Regions from separate parts of the Bacillus mojavensis genome, predicted to be linked through region 2. Evidence: riboswitches for the same ligand, from Rfam matches in the RefSeq annotation. Region 2 holds a riboswitch; each other region holds the start of a gene.

Region 1 (3,117 bases), 330 kb from region 2:
CAGTATGAGGTGTAAAAATCAGTATTTTCAAAAGCAGATGTAGCAGGCAGTACAATGTCCGCATATTTGGCTGTTTCTGTCAAAAACAAATCATGAACCACGGTGAACAAGTCATCCCGCAGGAGGCCTTGTCTGACTTTGTTCGCTTCTGGCGCCACAACGGCTGGGTTCGTCCCATAAATAAAGAGGGAGCGAACAGGAGGGTCTGTTTCCAGAAGGACTCTGCCCAGCTGGTTCATATTAAACGATCTCGGTGTGCGGCCTTTCAGTAAATCAGGACGCTGAAGCGCGTTGGTGTTATATTCTAAAATTCCGCTGTTATGCTTGATGGCACCGCCTCCTGTATGCATCCATTGACCGGTAATCGCCGGAAGACAGGCAATCGTTCTAACAATCATCCCACCGTTGTCGTGATGCTGAAGGCCGTTTCCGATTCTGATAAAGGAAGGGGAGGTTTCACCATACATTTTTGCCAGCTGATAGATATCGTCGGTACTGACACCAGTGATCAGCGATACCTTTTCTGGATGATACTGTTTCACATGCTCGCGCAATTCTTCATAGCCGACTGTATATTCTGATAGAAACGCTTCATCGTAAAGGTTTTCTTTAAATAATATGTGCATGATTCCAAGGGCAAGCGCGCTGTCGGTACCGGGTTTTATAGGAATAAACCAATCTGCGAGACGCCCTGTCTGATTTTTATGCACATCAATTACAACAATTTTTGCGCCTTTTTTCCGTGCTTTTTGTGCGATTGTAATTTGATGCATGTTTGTGCTGACTGCGTTAATTCCCCAAAAGATAAACAGTTTTGTATGAATCGTTTCTTCAGGATCGATTCCAGCACTCACACCCATGGTATATTTATAGCCTTCTGAACCGGCTTTGCTGCAAATCGTCCGCTCAAGCTGGCTTGAGCCCAGACGGTAAAAGAAGCGGCGGTCCATTCCTTCAGCCGTTAATTTTCCCATATTGCCGTAAAAGCTGTAAGGCAGTATGCTTTCAGCCCCTTCTTCATCAATCAGCTGTTTCCAGCGAGATGTGATGGTGTCAATCGCTTCCTCCCAAGAAATTGGTTTAAACTCTGCCTCGCCCTTCATACCTATTCGTTTCAGCGGAGTCGTCAGCCGCTTCTCATCATAGATGCGCTCAGCCATATTTCGTACTTTGTTGCATATATTTCCGGCTGTCACGGGATGATCAGGATCACCCTGCACTTTCACAATCTTCCCGTCTTTTTTATGTACCAGTAATCCGCACTGGTCCGGGCAGTCCAGTGAGCAAACGGATTTAAAAATGCCGTTTTGTTGAGTGGCAAACGATTTCATAGCCCAGTTCCTCTCCCTAGTTAGATATATTGTAAGAATTATAACATTTCGAATGATAACGTCAATTCTGAAAAAAAGACATTGACATCAATCTGGGTCTTCTTTATGATTAACGTATTCTTAATTCTGAAAATTACATACAAAACATTTTCTATCAAGAGAGGTGGAGGGACTGGCCCTATGAAACCTCGGCAACATTATTGTGCCAATTCCAGCAAGCGTCAGCTTGAAAGATAGGAAAGTAAGGTTTATACCGGCTTCTGTCTGTGGCAGAGTGCGCCTATACATGAATCTCTTTCCATCTTTGGAGAGAGATTTTTTTGTGTGGAAAATAACAATGAAAAGGATGTTTTGCATCATGACGGTTTTGATTACAGCACCGTATAACGAAGAAGGACGAAAAGAGCTTGAAAAATTGTTCGGTTCCGTTGTTTATCAGTCTTGGAAAGAAAACGGCCGGGCATACAGAGAAGAAGAATTGATTCAGCTATTACAAGAGTCAAATGCGACGGGGTTGATTACTGAGCTTGATCAAGTGACAGAAAACGTGTTCGCATCAATGCCGGCACTTTCATTCGTGGGAGTATGCAGGGGGATGCCTTCCAATGTTGATGTGACAGCAGCGTCAAACAGAGACATTCCGGTTTTCTATACGCCTGGGCGAAACGCACAAGCTGTTGCTGAAATGTTTATCGGAAATGTAATTTCATTTCTCCGTCATACGAATACCTCAAATCAATGGCTACAAGATGGAAAATGGAACAGCGATTATTTGCAGGCGTATGCCAAATTCAAAGGTAATGAAATAACAGGAAAAACCGTGGGTATGGTGGGATTCGGAGCGGTTGGGCAAAGGATCGCAAAACTGTTGACTGCATTTGACTGCAAGGTTTTGTATTACGATCCATACGTACACCACGATCATCAGCTATATGAAAAAGTTTCTCTGGAGAAGGTTTTTTCTGACAGTGATATCGTTTCTGTTCATCTGCCGCGTACAGATGATACGCTTGGCCTCATTGATCGTTCGTATTTTGACTTGATGAAAGAGAGCGCCATTTTCGTGAATACATCACGAGCTGTCGTAGTGAACCGAGAGGATCTTTTATCTGTACTGAAAGAAAGTAAAATCAGGGGAGCGATATTAGACGTTTTTTATCACGAGCCTCCAGAGGAATCGGATTATGAATTTATCTCATTGCCTAATGTTCTGGCAACACCTCATTTAGCAGGGGCAACATTTGAAGTGGAGGATCATCACGTTACCATTCTGAACGAAGCGCTTAAAAAGTGGAAGGGTGAAAAAACTCTCAATATTCCGACTTTATATAACAGAAACGATCTTACAGCAGAGGTGTAAGAAAAGGAGGGCATCAGGATGACGAAACAAAAAGGTTATCTCGTATTTGACATTGGCACTGGCAATGCAAGAGTTGCAGTCGTAAGTGTGTCGGGCAGCGTTCAAACGGTTGAACGGGAGGACATTGTATATACGGCCGAGCCGCTTTATCCGGACAGCCGCTATTTTTCTCCACAGGCGCTGTGGAATCAAATCATGAATCTGGCTAAACGTGCGATGTCTCGTTCTCATCATATTGAAATTATTGGTCTCACTTCAACAAGTCAAAGACAGGGGATCGTGCTGCTCGATCAAAATGGTGAGTCTTTCCTCGGTCTGCCGAACATTGACAATCGGGGCAGGGAGTGGGAGGGAAATATACCGAATCGTGAAGAAGTATACAGCCGAACAGGCCGTCTGCCGACTGCGCTTTTTTCAGCGCTCAAG
Region 2 (3,117 bases):
TTGCGGTAACCCAGCTGACAAGCACTTCTGAACAAATGGTGAAGGAGGAGCTGCTCATCAGAAAGCCTCTCATTGACACGGTAGTGCACTACAGCAAACTGGCGGAGAATAGCGGACTAGATGGAGTGGTGTGCTCCGTTCATGAAGCAAAAGCCATTTACGAAGCAGTGTCGCCGTCGTTTCTGACGGTGACCCCGGGTATCCGTATGTCAGCAGACACTGCGAATGATCAAGTGCGTGTCGCAACGCCTTCTATAGCAAGAGAAAAAGGGTCATCAGCCATTGTTGTAGGACGCTCTATTACAAAAGCTGCAAATCCGCTGAAAGCCTATGAAGCTGTCAAACTCGAATGGGAGGGACTCAAACAATGAAACAAATCATCGCAAAACATCTATTAGACATTCAAGCTGTATTTTTACGCCCAAATGATCCGTTTACATGGGCGAGCGGCATTTTATCGCCAATTTACTGTGACAATCGCCTTACCCTTTCTTTCCCAGAGGTAAGAAATGATGTTGTTGCAGGCATCAGCAAGCTTATCCAGGAGCATTTCCCGGAAGCTGAGATGATCGCAGGAACAGCGACAGCAGGTATCCCTCATGCGGCATTGGCGGCTGACCGTTTGAACCTGCCGATGTGTTATGTGAGAAGCAAACCAAAAGCACACGGAAAAGGCAATCAAATTGAGGGTGCCGTTCAAAAAGGCCAAAAAACAGTTGTCATTGAAGATTTAATTTCCACAGGGGGCAGCGTACTCGAAGCTGCAGCAGCTCTAAAAGCCGCTGGCTGTGAAGTGCTTGGTGTAGTATCAATCTTTACGTACGGACTTCCTAAAGCGCAGGAAGCGTTTGCTGAGGCTGATCTTCCATACTACTCGTTAACTGATTATGACACACTGACAGAGGTTGCACTTGAAAATGGAAATATTCATACAGACGACCTGAAGAAGCTGCAAACATGGAAAATGAATCCCGAGTCAAAAGATTGGTTTAAAAATTAAAAAATAAATTGAAGAGCTTTAATGCCTTGCCACGATTGAAAACAGGCCTTTGGGTCTGTTTTTTTATTAATCCTATAAAAAAACTCGGGTTGACTTATGTTAGAATTGTGCTAAAATTTACTACAAATCTGAAAAACTTATCAAGAGCGGCTGAGGGACTGGTCCTATGAAGCCCGGCAACCTGCACAATGTGTAAGGTGCTACTTCCAGCAAAATGTATTCCATTTTGAAAGATAAGGGCTACATGCAGTTCCTGTCTTTCTTTCCGCCGGATTGAAAGTTTTTTATTTTAAGAGGGGCTGTTTACGGAGAAAACAGCAGCCGCATCACATTACAATGGGAAAAGACAACCGGCAGAAAGCTACTGTTTGTTTGTCTCCGAAAGGAGGAAAGAAGAAATGTTAACGTACGATAATTGGGAAGAACCAACGATTACATTTCCAGAGGACGATCCTTATAAAGGGGCGCTGTCAGTTTTAAAATGGGCTTACGGCCATTACGGCAATCAGCTTGTTTATGCCTGCAGTTTCGGAATTGAAGGAATCGTTCTGATTGACTTAATCTATAAAGTGAAAAAAGACGCAGAGATTGTATTTCTCGATACAGGGCTTCATTTTAAAGAAACCTATGAAACGATAGAACGCGTCAAGGAGCGCTACCCCGGCCTTCATATCATCCTGAAGAAACCGAACCTTACTCTTGTGGAACAGGCGGAAGAACACGGTGATAAACTGTGGGAAAGAGAGCCGAATCAATGCTGCTATCTCAGAAAGATCGTTCCTTTAAGAGAGGCGCTTTCCGGCCACCCGGCATGGCTCTCCGGCCTGCGCCGCGATCAAGGGCCAAGCCGTGCCAATACGAATTTCTTAAACAAAGATGAGAAATTCAAATCAGTAAAAGTTTGCCCGCTTATCCATTGGACTTGGAAAGACATCTGGAGATACACTTCTCGAAATGAGCTGGACTACAATCCGCTCCACGACCAAGGGTATCCAAGTATTGGCTGCGCGCCTTGTACGTCACCTGCATTTACTGCAGAGGACTTGCGCTCAGGAAGATGGAACGGTAAGGCGAAAACAGAATGCGGACTGCATGAATAAGGAGCTGCAAAATGGAATTAGCCGCTATTTTATTTAGCTTGTTTTTTGCAGTGAATATTGGCGCAAGCGGCGCTGCAGCTTCAATGGGAGTTGCTTACGGATCTGGGGCCATCAAAAAGAAAACCTACGCTTTGATCATATGCGCCGTTGGTGTGCTGGCCGGGGCTGTCATTGGCGGGGGCGGAGTTTTGAAAACCATCAGCTCTGGGATTATCCCCGAACAGACGATTACACTGACGATTGTTTGCATCATTATCGGGGCTGCTGCGCTGTCGCTATTTACAGCTAATCTGCTCGGCATTCCTTTATCGACAAGTGAAGTGACGGTCGGGGCAGTTGTCGGCGTGGGCGTGGCGTACAAAGTGTTGTTTGTAAACAATCTTCTGATTATTGTTTCATTTTGGATTTTCGTTCCGCTGTTCGCTTTCGGTTTCACATTTTTTGTAGCAAAGCTGTTTCGTTATTTTAAGATTGAAATTACGTCTTCCCGAAAACAAAACGTCCTTGGCATCCTTTTGCTATGCGCTGGTTTTTTTGAAGCGTTCTCTGCGGGCATGAACAATGTGGCGAATGCCGTTGGCCCGTTAGTGGCTGCCGGCGTACTGGATGTAGAGAAAGGAACCCTGTATGGGGGAGCTTTTGTAGCTCTGGGCGCACTGATATTAGGCCGCAGGGTATTAGAAACAAACGGGAAGAAAATTACAAGGTTTTCAAAAGGAGAAGGCATTCTCCTATCCGGAACAGGAGCAGGACTGGTGATTATCAGTTCTATATTTGGAATGCCAGTACCCTTGGCGCAAGTAACGTCATCGTCTATTATCGGAATAGGCATGGCGAAAAACGGCCCAAACGTATTTCATAAACAGGTCGTTCAAACGATGCTGAAAGTATGGATCGTGTCGCCGTTTTTATCTTTATCCATCTCTTATTTGCTTGTCTCTATGTTTTTAAAGGCGGATTATTATTCAATCTTTATCATGGTAAGTGTGCTTTTAGCTGCAGGCGGTGCTGTCAGCC
Region 3 (3,117 bases), 450 kb from region 2:
CAGTTTGATGCCGGGAATTTCATTATGGATAAACTCAGCGTTCCGGCTGCTTGTCAGCGGCATAACGCCGATATAAATCGGAGTCTTCAAATGCTTGGTTTCATTATGAATATCGACAAGCTGCTGCTCCGAATAGACGGGCTGTGAGATAAAATAATCAGCGCCGCAGTCCATTTTTTTCTCCAGCCGTTTTACGGCTTTATCGAGATGGCGGACGTTTGGGTTAAAAGCAGCTGCCACTGAGAAATTGGTTTTCTTTCCGAGCGGTTTTCCGGACAGAGACAGCCCTTCATTGAACTGTTTAATCAGCCTGATTAAATCAAAGGACGTTAAGTCATAGACAGACGTTGCACCCGGGAAATCACCGATTTTAGAAGGATCGCCGGTAATCGCCAGCACATCATGCAGCCCTAATGTGTCGAGTCCCATTAGATGTGACTGGAGGCCGATAATGTTTCGGTCCCGGCACGTAAGATGGACAAGAGACCGCATATCGAGCTGCTGCTTAACAAGGGCGCCGCAGGCAACATTGCTGATCCGCGGGGTTGCCAGTGAGTTATCGGCGAGCGTCAGGGCGTCGATTCCCGCTTCTTTTAATTCAGCAGCGGCGGACAGAAATTTGTCAAAGCTCAATTTCTTCGGCGGGTCCAGCTCAACAATAATGGAGCGCTTTTTCGCAGCGATTTCATCCAACCCCGGCTCTGTCCGTTCGTGCTGGACAGTCACCAATTCCTTTGCCCGAACCTTTACATGCTTTTCCGTAATGGGAGCGAGCCCGCCCACAGCCTCTGCCATGGCCCGGATGTGGTTTGGCGTTGTGCCGCAGCAGCCGCCGATAATCCGCGCGCCTTGCTTGCGGAACTCAGCTGCGCTGTTTTGAAAATACGTATCGTCAGTTTCATATACGAGCCGCCCTTCTTCGAGAGAGGGGAGGCTGCTGTTCGGGTAGACAGATAAAAACACGTCATCAAAAATCGGCACTTCACTGAGCGCTTCAATCATGTGGTAAGGGCCGAGCCGGCAGTTCATGCCGACGATATCGGCACCGAGATCCGCAATCGAGCGCAGCGCATCAGAAAGCGGCGTTCCGTCCTGAAGCACACCCTGCTCATGCATGGATACATTCAGCATAATCGGAAGATCGGTTTCTTTCCGGGCGATTTTCAGCACTTCACGGGCTTCTTCCAAATCATAATACGTTTCTAACAGCAACCCGTCCGGTTCTTCATGCAGCAGTAAATACAGCTGTTCGCGAAAGCTTCGTTTGATTTCGTCAAGGCTGTATGCGTTTTTGTTAAACGTGCGGATGCCTCCCATTGTCCCGAGCACATACGCATCGTCTGCGGAAGCCCGCGCAATTTTTACTGCTTCCTGATTCATTTTTTTGATGTCATCTTCAAGGCCGTGCCTCGATAATTTAATATAATTCGCTCCGTACGTGTTGGTTTGAATGATGTTTGCTCCCGCCTCGACATAAGCTTTATGTATACGCTGAATTTCCTCGGGTTTAGAAATATTAAGCTCCTCAAAGCATCTATCTATTCCGTAGGAGTAAAGCAGCGTGCCCATTGCGCCGTCACCGATTAACACCTGTTTCTTCAAATCTTCTAAAAGTCCCATTGTCTGCCTCCTTTATTCACATTCAGCAAGGAAAAAAGAGAAATAAAAAAAGTCCTCTTAAGAAGAAGACTTTGTCAGTGATATTGTCTCTTCTTATCTTCCAAGCTGTTCGAGCTTGCTGGATTTAGCACCTTGGTCATGGCAAATGCGCCATTACACCGGTTGCTGAAGCTTCGTCGGGCCAGTCCCTCTGCTTCTCTTGATAAGAACGGATATGAAATTTTAATGTTCAGGAGCTGCCAAAAGATGCCTGGCATTTTCCCTTTCTCCAAATTTACCGAAAATAAAGACAATAATCAATAGGAATCAGAAAAATTTATCTGAAATTTATAAATTGAACGTCAATTGGCAGATCGGCACCTCGAACTGCTGCGATAACCTGCTGAAGATCATCCTTGTTTTTTCCAGTGACACGCACTTGATCATCCTGTACCTGAGATTTCACTTTCAGTCCGGAGTTTTTGATGATCGTATTGATTTTTTTTGCGTTGTCTTTGTCAATCCCTTGAACGAGCTTTGCACGCTGGCGCACGGTGCCGCCGGACGCATTCTCAATTTTGGCGTAATCAATATTTTTTGTCGGGACGTTGCGCTTAATCAATTTGCTGACAAGCACATCCTTGAGCTGGCTTAATTTAAATTCATCATCGGAAATAAGAACAAGCTCTTCTTTATCTAATGAAATGTCACTTTTGCTCCCTTTGAAGTCATAGCGTGTGCTGATTTCCTTCAGTGCGATTTGAATCGCGTTTTGCACCTCAGGGAGCTCCACCTTGGATACAATATCAAAAGAACTTTCTTTTGCCATATGAAAACCTCCATAACATTTAACTTATGTGTTGATTATAGTAGAATAAAGAGAAACTTCCAACAGAACAAAGAATCAATTTGTGATGATTGGAAAAAATGTTAACAAGATCCGCAGTGAAATCAGCGGGAAGAGGAAGGACGATAGCATGAGACCAGGGCAGCAGTTAACCTTGAGTATAGATCACGAAACTGACTTCGGTTACTTTTTAACCGATGGAGAAGATACGATTCTCTTACATAACAGTGAAGTGACAGAGGATATAGAAGACAGAGATGAGGTAGAGGTCTTTATATACGTTGACCAGCAGGAACGGCTCGCAGCAACGATGAAAATTCCGGTCATCAGCGCGGATGAATACGGTTGGGTAGAGGTAGTGGACACGGTAGAGGATATGGGCGTATTCGTCGATGTCGGCCTCTCGAAAGACGCGCTTGTCGCAACAGAGCATCTGCCGCCGTATGAAGATGTTTGGCCGCAAAAAGGGGATAAGCTCTACTGTATGCTGAAGGTGACGAATCGGGGGCGCATGTTTGCCAAACCCGCACCGGAGGATATCATCAGCGAGCTGTTTACGGACGCTTCAGACGACCTGATGAATAAAGAGCTGACCGGAACGGTGTACAGGCTGATCGCTTCAGGATCGTTCATCATTACGGATGACGGAATCCGTGGTTTTATTCATTCAA
Region 4 (3,117 bases), 370 kb from region 2:
TCATCCTTGACAGCAGCGAGGCCTGACAGCACATCGCTGTGTCCGCTCAGGAATTTTGTTGCACTATGAAGCACAATATCCACGCCGAGATCAAGCGGACGCTGCAGTGCCGGTGTCATGAATGTATTATCCAGAAAGGTCAGACAGCCGTTTTCTTTTGCAAGCTGGACAACCGCTTTAATATCAGTAATCCCAAGTGTCGGATTTGACGGTGTCTCCATGTAAATGACCTTTGTGTTTGGCTGGATACTCCGCGCCACTTCGTTGATATCTGTCATATCAACAAACGTGTGCTCAATGCCAAAACGGGTCAAAACCTCTGTCACCATGCGGAAGGTTCCGCCGTATACATCTTCTGTCACAAGAACGTGATCGCCCTGTGAGAGAAGTAAAAATGCTGTTGAGATCGCAGCCATGCCTGAACTGAAAGCAAATCCTCTCGTTCCGCCTTCCAGTGCGGCAATTGTTTCTTCGAGTGCTGTTCTTGTCGGCGTGCCTGAGCGGCTGTAATCATATGCGCCAAACGCTTCAAATGAAGATTGGTGGAAGGTCGAGGCGTGCTGGATCGGTACACTGACCGCCCCGGTTGCGCCGTCTGTTTTAAATGGATTGTGCACGAGCTGGGTCTCCAGCGTCCAATTATGATTACTCATATGAAACAGCTCCCTCTTTGACCTGACATAACGCCTGTTTTAGGTCCTCTTTTAAATCTTCGGCATGCTCAATTCCGACCGAGAAGCGCAGCAAACGGTTGCAGACGCCGTTTGCGATGCGGATCTCTTCAGGAATGTCCATGTGTGTCTGTGTGGCAGGATATGTAATAAAGCTCTCCACCCCGCCGAGGCTTTCCGCAAAGCAAATCGTTTTCAGTGCTTTTAAAAATGGATTCACCCATTCTTCTTTTTGCAGACGGAAGGACAGCATGCCTCCTTTTCCCGGGTAAAGCACATCCTTGATTTCTTCTTGCTTCTCTAAAAAGGCCGCTAACTCCTGAGCGTTCGCCTGATGCTGGCGCATTCTGAGACTGAGCGTCTTCATTCCTCTCATCAAAAGCCATGAGTCAAACGGAGGCAGGACGGCGCCGATGGCGTTTTGATGCTGAAACATTTCTTCTCCAAGCTGTTCATCCTTGACAACGACAAGCCCTGCAAGCAGATCGTTATGCCCGCCTAAATATTTGGTTGCGCTGTGAATGACAATGTCGGCTCCAAGCTCAAGCGGACGCTGCAAAACCGGTGTATAAAATGTGTTGTCAACAATCACCAGAAGATCGTGCTCTTTTGAAATCCGAGCGATTTTTTCAATGTCCGCCTCCTGCATCAGCGGATTTGTCGGTGTTTCCACAAACACTGCTTTTGTATTTGGTGTAATTTTGGAGCGTAAACAGTCCTCATCATTGAAATCATCATAATAAAAGGTCAAGCCGTATTTTTTCCATTCATTTTCAAACAGACGGTACGTGCCGCCATACAAGTCCGATGAAACGATCAGTTCATCCCCGCTTTTAAACAGCGCCATAATCGTTTGAATTGCTGCCATTCCCGAACTGAAAGCAAGCCCTCTCGCTCCATTTTCTAAACTGGCAATCGCGTCCTCAACAAGCTGGCGTGTCGGGTTTTTTGTCCGAACATAATCAAATCCGGTTGATTCACCGATCCCTCTGTGGCGGTATGCTGTTGATAAATAAATAGGGGGACTCACTGTTCCTGTTACTTCATCGCTTCGGTTTCCGATTTGGGCTAATTTCGTTTCAACGTGCTGTGACATATAGCTGACACCTTCCCTTTTCATAATAAAAACCCCTTCTTCATAAGAAGAAGGGGTTTAACGCTTCTTCTTATCTTCCAAGCATAAAAAACGCTTGCTGGATTTAGCACCTTGGCGCTTTGCATATGCAAAGCAAGCCGGTTGCTGAGGTTTCTAAGGGCCAGTCCCTCCACCTCTCACGATAAGAAATATCGGTTTCAATTTTCTGATTGTTTTATATTAGCGCAATTTGCAGTTTATTTCAATACTTTTTTCTTCGAGTTCCGAACGGTTTAAAGAGAGAAATTTCTAATAATTCATGGTACAATAATTTCAAATGCAAGAAAGTCTAGTGATGTCCTGGAGGAATGTATTATGGCACCGAAAAACGGCACAGTTCAAGAAAAGAAGCTCTTTTCAAAAGAGCTTAACGAGGAAATGACAGTACTCGTTTATCTGCCGTCAAACTACTCCCCTCTTTATAAATATCATCTTATTATCGCGCAGGACGGCCACGATTATTTCAGGCTGGGGAGAATCGGCAGACAAGTGGAGGAATTGCTGTCTAAAAGAGAAATAGACCGAAGCATTATTATCGGTGTTCCTTACAAGGATGTAAAAGAACGCAGAAAAACCTATCATCCGGAAGGTTCTAAGTTTTCGGCATATAAACGATTTATTGCCCACGAGCTAGTTCCTTTTGCGGATCATGAATTTCCGACGTACCAAGTCGGCTACGGGCGGACACTGATCGGTGATTCTCTCGGAGCGACCGTTTCTCTTATGACAGCGCTTGATTATCCAAATATGTTTGGGAATATCATCATGCAGTCTCCCTATGTTGATCAACATGTATTAGATGCCGTGAGACAGTCAGACGACATCAAACACCTCTCTCTTTACCACCAAATCGGAACAAAAGAAACAGATGTCCATACGACAGACGGCAATATTTTGGACTTCACAGAACCGAATCAGGAGCTGAAAATGCTCTTGGAGGAGAAGCTTTCCGATTATTATTTTGAGCCATTTGACGGAGACCACAAGTGGACATACTGGCAGCCGCTCATTACGCCGGCGCTGAAAAAAATGCTCTAACATACTTTATTTTCAGGAGGGACATACTATGAAATACGGAATCGTTTTATTTCCATCAAAAAAACTGCAAGATCTCGCGAACTCTTACAGAAAGCGCTATGATCCGAGCTATTCCCTGATCCCGCCTCATTTGACGCTGAGATCTTCATTTGAATTTACAGAAGAGGAAGCCGGTGAATTGGTATCACAATTGAGAGAAATCGCTAAAGAATCTCATCCGATTGTTCTCAAAATGACCAAATACAGTTCTTTTGCGCCTGTCAATAATGTCAT

What was found. Region 2 has a riboswitch for S-adenosylmethionine ahead of HC660_RS08475 (phosphoadenylyl-sulfate reductase). Riboswitches for the same ligand answer to the same signal wherever they lie in the genome.
Region 1: linked by a shared signal. The riboswitch ahead of HC660_RS10000 (2-hydroxyacid dehydrogenase) and the one ahead of HC660_RS08475 (phosphoadenylyl-sulfate reductase) in region 2 are both predicted to bind S-adenosylmethionine.
Region 3: linked by a shared signal. The riboswitch ahead of HC660_RS06055 (bifunctional homocysteine S-methyltransferase/methylenetetrahydrofolate reductase) and the one ahead of HC660_RS08475 (phosphoadenylyl-sulfate reductase) in region 2 are both predicted to bind S-adenosylmethionine.
Region 4: linked by a shared signal. The riboswitch ahead of metI (cystathionine gamma-synthase/O-acetylhomoserine thiolyase) and the one ahead of HC660_RS08475 (phosphoadenylyl-sulfate reductase) in region 2 are both predicted to bind S-adenosylmethionine.

The regions. Positions count from the first base shown of each region.
Region 1 covers NZ_CP051464.1:1,958,519-1,961,635, reverse strand. The annotation lists gene HC660_RS10005 (molybdopterin oxidoreductase family protein) at 1-1,331, opposite strand, end outside; SAM riboswitch class I at 1,480-1,571, shown strand; gene HC660_RS10000 (2-hydroxyacid dehydrogenase) at 1,618-2,691, shown strand; gene HC660_RS09995 (FGGY-family carbohydrate kinase) at 2,710-3,117, shown strand, end outside.
Region 2 covers NZ_CP051464.1:1,633,059-1,636,175, forward strand. The annotation lists gene pyrF (orotidine-5'-phosphate decarboxylase) at 1-371, shown strand, start outside; gene pyrE (orotate phosphoribosyltransferase) at 368-1,000, shown strand; SAM riboswitch class I at 1,135-1,240, shown strand; gene HC660_RS08475 (phosphoadenylyl-sulfate reductase) at 1,399-2,100, shown strand; gene cysP (sulfate permease) at 2,112-3,117, shown strand, end outside.
Region 3 covers NZ_CP051464.1:1,182,703-1,185,819, forward strand. The annotation lists gene HC660_RS06055 (bifunctional homocysteine S-methyltransferase/methylenetetrahydrofolate reductase) at 1-1,620, opposite strand, end outside; SAM riboswitch class I at 1,711-1,829, opposite strand; gene HC660_RS06060 (YajQ family cyclic di-GMP-binding protein) at 1,937-2,428, opposite strand; partial or broken gene HC660_RS06065 (CvfB family protein) at 2,527-3,117, shown strand, end outside.
Region 4 covers NZ_CP051464.1:1,260,923-1,264,039, reverse strand. The annotation lists gene metC (cystathionine beta-lyase) at 1-653, opposite strand, end outside; gene metI (cystathionine gamma-synthase/O-acetylhomoserine thiolyase) at 646-1,767, opposite strand; SAM riboswitch class I at 1,835-1,955, opposite strand; gene HC660_RS06510 (esterase family protein) at 2,122-2,844, shown strand; gene HC660_RS06505 (YjcG family protein) at 2,873-3,117, shown strand, end outside.